Regions from separate parts of the Paenibacillus sp. MZ03-122A genome, predicted to be linked through region 1. Evidence: riboswitches for the same ligand, from Rfam matches in the RefSeq annotation. Region 1 holds a riboswitch; the other holds the start of a gene.
The links. Region 1 has a riboswitch for glycine ahead of NLX74_RS14545 (alanine/glycine:cation symporter family protein). Riboswitches for the same ligand answer to the same signal wherever they lie in the genome.
Positions count from the first base shown of each region.

Region 2: linked by a shared signal. The riboswitch ahead of gcvT (glycine cleavage system aminomethyltransferase GcvT) and the one ahead of NLX74_RS14545 (alanine/glycine:cation symporter family protein) in region 1 are both predicted to bind glycine.

Region 1 is NZ_JANAVI010000006.1:63,891-67,602, forward strand. Features, by position in the region: partial or broken gene NLX74_RS26000 (NADH-dependent alcohol dehydrogenase) at 1-45, shown strand, start outside; gene NLX74_RS26005 (hypothetical protein) at 82-222, shown strand; gene NLX74_RS14545 (alanine/glycine:cation symporter family protein) at 322-1,740, opposite strand; glycine riboswitch at 1,900-1,994, opposite strand; glycine riboswitch at 2,013-2,089, opposite strand; partial or broken gene NLX74_RS26010 (family 1 glycosylhydrolase) at 2,255-2,520, opposite strand; gene NLX74_RS26015 (family 1 glycosylhydrolase) at 2,510-2,623, opposite strand; gene NLX74_RS14560 (LacI family DNA-binding transcriptional regulator) at 2,884-3,712, shown strand, end outside.
Region 2 is NZ_JANAVI010000004.1:152,103-155,814, forward strand. Features, by position in the region: gene gcvPB (aminomethyl-transferring glycine dehydrogenase subunit GcvPB) at 1-32, opposite strand, end outside; gene gcvPA (aminomethyl-transferring glycine dehydrogenase subunit GcvPA) at 29-1,384, opposite strand; gene gcvT (glycine cleavage system aminomethyltransferase GcvT) at 1,509-2,609, opposite strand; glycine riboswitch at 2,786-2,934, opposite strand; gene gcvH (glycine cleavage system protein GcvH) at 3,278-3,676, shown strand.

The sequences.
Region 1 (3,712 bases):
GCCCCCACCGGTTCAGAAATGAACCCGGATTCTGTTATCACCAACTGAGAAACGAACGAAAAATACGTATGGGGCAGCGCGGTGACGCATCCGAGTGCATTCTGGACAAGTCTCGGTGCCCCTTCCACCCTGGTCGATTACAATATTAATGATGAGCAATCAGAAAAAATCGTAAACATTGCAGCCGGTGAAATGGAATATGGAGGCTTTGGTAAAAGTTGAATCAGGCATATATTATGGCTATTTTACGCGCATCACTTTAAAAATCAAAAAGGGAGTGTCCTCAAGCCTGTGATGGCTGAGGGCACTCCCTTTTGGAATTTATGAATTAATCGTTTGTCCTTTTTCTTCTACTTGGATAGCAGCCCCTACATTGGCACCTGCAAGAATGCCCTTTTTCTTATTAGGATACAGAGAATCCATATAGGTTCGGGTTTCTGCAACTACAATTCCTGATAAGCCGAGCAGTGCAATCAGGTTCGGGAAAGCCATCATTGCGTTAAAGATATCTGCCAGCAACCAAATGGCTTCCAACTTGATGAACGCACCTCCTGCTACAAGTGCGATGAACAGATAACGGTATGGTTTAATCCATTTGACACCCAGTAAATATTCAACACAACGTTCTCCGTAGTAATTCCAGCCCAGTATCGTTGTAAATGCAAATAAAATAAGGCTAATCGTCACGAGCTCTGCACCAGCCGGAAAGGCACTGGAAAACGCATGCTGGGTCATCAGACCTCCATCGTCATTTCCACTCCATATTCCCGTAACCAGCAACGTAAATCCCGTCAGATTACAAATAATCATCGTATCAATAAATACGCCTGTCATGGATATCAGCCCTTGTTCTGCAGGCCATTTCGTCTTAGCAGCAGCTGCTGCAATTGGCGCACTTCCCAAACCGGCTTCATTAGCAAAAATACCTCTGGCAACTCCGCTTCGCATCGCCAACATAATCGTCGCTCCGGCAAATCCACCCGTTGCAGATGTGGTCGAGAAGGCCCCTTGTAATACTAAAGCAATCGCATGAGGAAGCTCTCCTGCAAACTTAATGAGTACAATTAAGCAAACTACGATATAGAGCCCCGACATGAATGGAACAATCTTTGTGGATACCTTGGCAATACTTTTGAGTCCTCCAATCGTAACAACAGCAGTTAACACGGAAATAATGATCGCTGTAACTACCGTTGGCACTCCAAAGCTACTTTCCGTCGAAGAAACGATAGCCTTTACTTGCGGAAAAGTACCGATTCCAAATAGGGCTACAAGAACACCAGAAAAGGCAAACAACATCGCCAGCGGCTTGAAACGGCGGCCAAGTCCGTTTTCAATATAATACATCGGACCACCCGAAAATTGTCCGTTCCGGTCTTTAACACGGTATTTAACAGATAATAATCCTTCCGCATATTTGGTTGCCATCCCGAAAAAAGCTGCAACCAGCATCCAGAATAATGAACCGGGCCCACCCAGTTTGATTGCTGTTGCCACGCCGACGATACTTCCTGTACCTACAGTAGCTGCCAGTGCCGTACTCAATGCTCCGAAGCTGCTTACATCTCCGCTACCTTCGTCCGGCGCTTTACCAATTAGCTTGAGCGCCAAAGGCAATCGAATAACCTGGAGCAGCTTCAAACGGATCGTTAGCCACAACCCAGTGCCCATTACGAGAATAAGAAGCGGCGCTCCCCATATCCAGCTGTCAATCGTTTCCAATACATGTACCAAATTCATTTCAACCCGCTCCTCCAGCATATTAGAAAACAAAAAAGAGTCAAATCAGCTGATTCGACTCCTGGAGAGGTTAAAGGCACGAAAAAATACAACCATCTTGTGCAGGTTACTACCTCTAATAGCTCATAAAAAAGCCTAGGGTATTCCCTGTCACAGGTTATTCGCGTCTCTGTCCTTTTGCCTGAGAGTTTAAGCAGATGTTATCTGCGGTGCACCTTCGGCGCCCAATTAAGGGTCTCTCCAGAGTTCTGTCCGTTTACGGTCCCCGCTTGTTGCTGTAATCAGCCTAAGCACCTGAGAGTTTTGCCCCTTCGGTCGGAACTTTCGTTCCATCTCCCGCAAACATCAACCAGACATATGAAATTTTTATTCATTATACAGAAAACTTTCAGCTTATTACAAGTGAAAAGTTTGTGAAGCCCTCTGAAATATTATTATGTCTATCAAAAAAGCGGATATAGCAAATTTCATCCTTAGGATGTCTTCTGCTATATCCGCCCGAGATGATATGGAATTACAATTCTTCACCATTGGTTGCTATCACATTTTTATACCAGTTAAATGAGTCCTTTTTGGAGCGTTTGAGCGTTCCGTTACCGTCATCATCCAGATCAACGTAAATAAATCCGTAGCGCTTGGACATTTCGGATGTAGACATGCTCACAAGGTCGATAGGACCCCAGCTGGTGTAACCAATCAGATCAACACCGTCGGCAATCGCTTCCTTCATTGGGCAATATGCTGACGCAAGTAATCAATGCGATACGTGTCATACACAGAGGTCAATAACCACACCGCCACCGGTGAACGGGCTCATGGTCATTACATTGATTTCATTAAAGGTCATCCAGTATTTCACTTTATCCTTATAGCGTGTAAACACTGTTTCGGCATAATTTACGTAATGCTATGACTTCACGACCCAGCCAGCCATTATACTTCTGAGTCAGACCTAGCGGTGTCTCATAATGTGACAATAATACTTTAAAGCCCATTTCAGCGAACAATGCAACCTAACGATAACCGTTCTCCTTTGAAATGCATTGACAGATACCTTAAAATAGACGTAATGCCTTCATAAGCATCCTAATCGTTGTAACGCGTTTCATGTCAAGTATTTTTTCTTATGTGAGGAGAAGCACCATGTCGAATCTTGATCAAATTGCAAAACTGGCGGGCTTTTCCAAAGCTACGGTATCCAGAGTATTAAATCAGTCCCCCCATGTTAGTCACGAAACAAGAGCTAAAATTTTGAAAATCATGCAGGAATTAGATTATGTTCCTAATCGAAATGCCATTTCTCTATCCAAGGGTCAGACGCTTCAGATCGGTATCATTACTTCAACTATTAATGAAATTGTTCTCGCTTTTCTGGACAGCTTTGTGGAAGTAGCGGGCCAAAATGAATTTCAAACCATTATTTATACTTCGGGAGAAGACAAAAAGAAAGAGCTTCAAGCCTTTGAGGATTTAAAAAGAAAAAGAGTCGATGCGCTGGTCATCATTTCCTGCGTGAATGACACTGATTTTTTGAGCACCTATTGCAAATATGGCCCGATCGTGTCGTGGCAACGAATGGAGCATACCGATATTCGCTCCGTCGCTATGGATCAGTATGAAGGATATATGTTAGCGCTCAAACATTTGATACAAAAAGGCTATACTCGTATAGCCAATGCTTTTGGCCGTCCGAGCAGTATTAATACCCATAGTAGACAACGAGCCTACGAACAGATCATGAGTGAGCACAATCTGCCAGTGTTGCAACACTGGAATCACTCTTCTATTTATAATATCCGTGATGGCGAACAGGTCGTACGGGATTTGTTACAGCATCCGGACGAATTTCCAGAGGCTATTTTATGTGCTAACGATTATGTAGCAGTGGGCATTCTCTGCGAAGCACGCAGACAAAAACTGAACGTACCGGAAAATCTGGCAATTGTTGGATTCGATAACACGGATTTGGCGC
Region 2 (3,712 bases), on a different contig from region 1:
CCTTGTTTCTGATCCTGTCCGGTGTGTGTCATAGCAATCCCCCCAAGGTGTGTACAAATTGGTCAATCTCTTCTTTGGTTCTTTGCTCCGTCACGGCAATCAACATGTGACCAGCAAGTTCCTCATAGTCCCGGCCCAAATCGTAGCCAGCGATAAATCCAGCAGCTAGCAGTTCGGCCTGGAGTTTGCTCATATCCGTACCCTCAGGCAGTCTAAGGGCAAACTCGTTAAAGGTCGGTGCGTTAAATGAGACAGTTACGCCCTTCAAGCTCAGCAATTGCTCTAAAGCATAACGGCTTTTATGCAAATTTAGCTCGGCTACTTCCTTGATCCCCTGTCTACCCATGACAGACAAGTATACAGATGCAGATAAAGCTAGCAACGCTTGATTGGAGCAAATGTTAGACGTGGCCTTTTCGCGGCGGATATGCTGTTCCCGCGCTTGCAAGGTCAGCACGAAGCCGCGTTTACCGTTACGGTCAGTGGTCTGACCCACAATACGGCCGGGGATACGGCGCATATGTGCCTGAGAAACGGCAAAGTATCCACAGGTCGGACCGCCGAGAGAAGAGGAGATGCCAAGTGGCTGCGCATCTCCTACCACAATATCCGCGCCCTGTTTGCCGGGTGTCTCCAGCAAGCCAAGTGCCAGTGGGTTGGCACTGACGACCAAAAGACCTTTGTGCGCATGGATGAGATCAGCCATCGGCTTCAGGTTTTCCACGGCTCCGAAAAAGTTGGGGCTTTGGACCAAAACAGCCGCAGTCTTTTCCGATACGGCCGCCGCTAACGCATTAGCATCCGTTACGCCGTCCGAACAGCCGATCTCCACGATGTCCAAATCCAATCCGCGTGCATAGGCTGCCAATACCTGACGTGCTTCCGGATGGACGGACCTTGATACGATAAGCTGTTTACGGCGGGTAGCTGCGGCGGACAGTGAGCCCGCTTCCGCCAGTGCAGTCGCTCCGTCGTACATGCTGGCATTAGCTACAGCCATGCCCGTCAATTCGCAAATATACGACTGAAATTCGAAAATGGCTTGTAGCTCGCCTTGGCTTACTTCCGGCTGATAGGGGGTGTAGGCTGTATAGAATTCCGAGCGTGAAGTGATGTGCTGGATGACGGACGGAATATGATGATCATAAATTCCTGCGCCAAGAAAGCTGGCATGTGTGTCTGTATTGGCGTTGTGTCCAGCAAGCTCGGCCAAGTGGCGGGTTAAGGCTCTCTCGCCGAGTCGAGAAGAAAGAGGGAGTTCCCCTTGATATCGAATGGCCTCTGGAATGTCACTGAATAAATCATCGATGGATGAAGCGCCGACCACACGCAGCATTTCGGTTTGATCCTGTTCAGTCATAGGGAGATAACGATGCTGCTTCATAGGTTCTGGCTCCTTTCGAAAATCAAAATTTAAATCGTAAATTAGTTAATAAAAAAGTGTGAGATGAAAACCCGGAAGTACATATCTGACATGTTTGCTTTATAGAAATGAGGAGAGTTTAAGATCAGCGTGGGCGTTTATAAAAGGGTGCTGCCACCACCTCGGCACGCAGGCGTTTGCCACGAGTCTCAACCTCCAGCGGTGTGGAGAGGGCGCTAAAACGACTGTCTACCAAGGCGAGGCCGAGATTACGCTTCAAGGTGGGCGACTGAGTCCCCGTTGTGACCTCACCGATGTGTTGTCCTTCTGCGAATACCGGGTAATGGGCGCGAGGGATACCGCGATCCATCATTTCCAGCCCGATTAATTTGCGAGGAATCCCTTGATCTTTCTGACGTTGCAGTGCTTCTCTACCGATAAAATCTCCTTTATTCAGCTTGACGAAGAACCCTAGACCGGCTTCGAGCGGTGAAATCGTGGCAGATAACTCCTGTCCGTACAGCGGCAACCGTGCCTCAAAGCGTAGGGTATCCCGAGCACCAAGTCCAGCGGGAATCAGCCCATACGACTCACCGGAACGAAGCAAACCCTCCCATACGGCTGGTGCTTCCGCAGCAGGTACATAAAACTCAAAACCGTCTTCGCCCGTATATCCGGTTCGTGAGACGAGTGCTTTTGCTCCGAACAATGGCACATTCTCATGGAAGCGGAAAGATGCCAGATTCGTAATGTCCGTATCTGCCACGGCTGCGGCAATACGTGCTGCTTCCGGTCCTTGCAACGCCAGCAATGCTATCGCATCAGACACATTCTCCATGTGAACGGATGCAGGCATATGGCGAATTAGCCAATCCCAATCCTTATCGATGTTAGAGGCGTTCACAACGAGCATGTAGCGCTCCGGTCCTTTGCAGTAAACAAGCAGGTCGTCTACTACCCCTCCATCGGGGTAACACAGGAGTGAATATTGTGCCTGACCTGGTTCCAACTGGCTGACATCATTTGTGGTCACCCTTTGCAGAAAAGCTTCGGCCTCTTTGCCTTCAACCAAAAATTCGCCCATATGCGATACATCGAATAAACCCGCACGTTGCCGGACGGCCTCATGCTCCTTTTGAATGCCGCTAAACTGAACGGGGAGCTCCCAGCCGCCAAAGTCAATACAACGAACCCCAGACTGCGTCCCGTAGGACGAATATAGCGGTGTTTTTCGCAAATTAGTCATTTTTCCACTCCTATTCGGTGTGATCGGCTAAACAAAAAAGACAGGCCGAAAAAAACGTATAGACGGCAGTCTACACTCTTTTTTCAGCTCTGTCCTTGATACCAGAAAGTTACCCCGGTATGTACCGGGTTTCCCCTTGGGTGATCCGCTCCAATAGCGAATGCTCTCCAGAGATGCGTCCGGCAGAGGTCCTTTTGCCTGAGAGATTCACCTGCAATGCAGGCTTACTCCTTCGGCGCTACCTTCGGGATCAACAGTATATTACCTGGCTTTGCAGATAACAACTTGATCCGATTCGCGTGCACAACTGTCCCACAAACCGCAACAGCTTGTGAATCTTTTTGGTAGTCTCTCCCTCCGCGTTCATCCGCGTTTGCAGTTGTCGGGGTGTTTCCCAAAGCATTTGCTATAACCCATTAATACGCAAATTCATTCAAAATGTCAATAAAAATGTCATCAAAAACAATAGAAAAAACATTTAATATATAAATAAGGATATGTAAGCGTTTGTTATAAGCTATCATATTTTTATATAGTACGCTATATGAGGTCATATGAAGTATTTTTGTTAGTATTATTGACATGAGTGTTCCTGTTGTCATAATCTTAACCTGTCTAATACAGGTGAGCAAAAGCGATTTTATTCATATGGAAGCGAGGGGAACAAAATGGGTGAAGTGAAGCAGCAACTTTGGTATACAGACGAACATGAGTGGGTTCAGCGCACAGAGAATGGAACGTTGCGGATTGGTATTACAGATTTTGCACAGCATCAACTGGGTGATATTGTTTTTGTAGAATTACCTGAGGCGGGAGTAACGATTGAGCAGGGAGCGGAAATCGGTACGATTGAATCGGTGAAGACGGTATCCGACCTTTTTGCTCCGGTGACGGGAACCGTATTAAAAGTGAATGAAGCGCTGGAAAGTACGCCTGAGCTAGTGAATGAATCTCCCTATGAAAAAGGTTGGATGATCGAAGTAGAGATAGATAAAGATGTGGAGGAAGCATTGGGCAAGCTACTGTCTGCGGATCAATACGAGCAGTTGATTTCCGATGTGCAATAATGAGCAATACAGCATGAAATAATAACGCTTTATTCT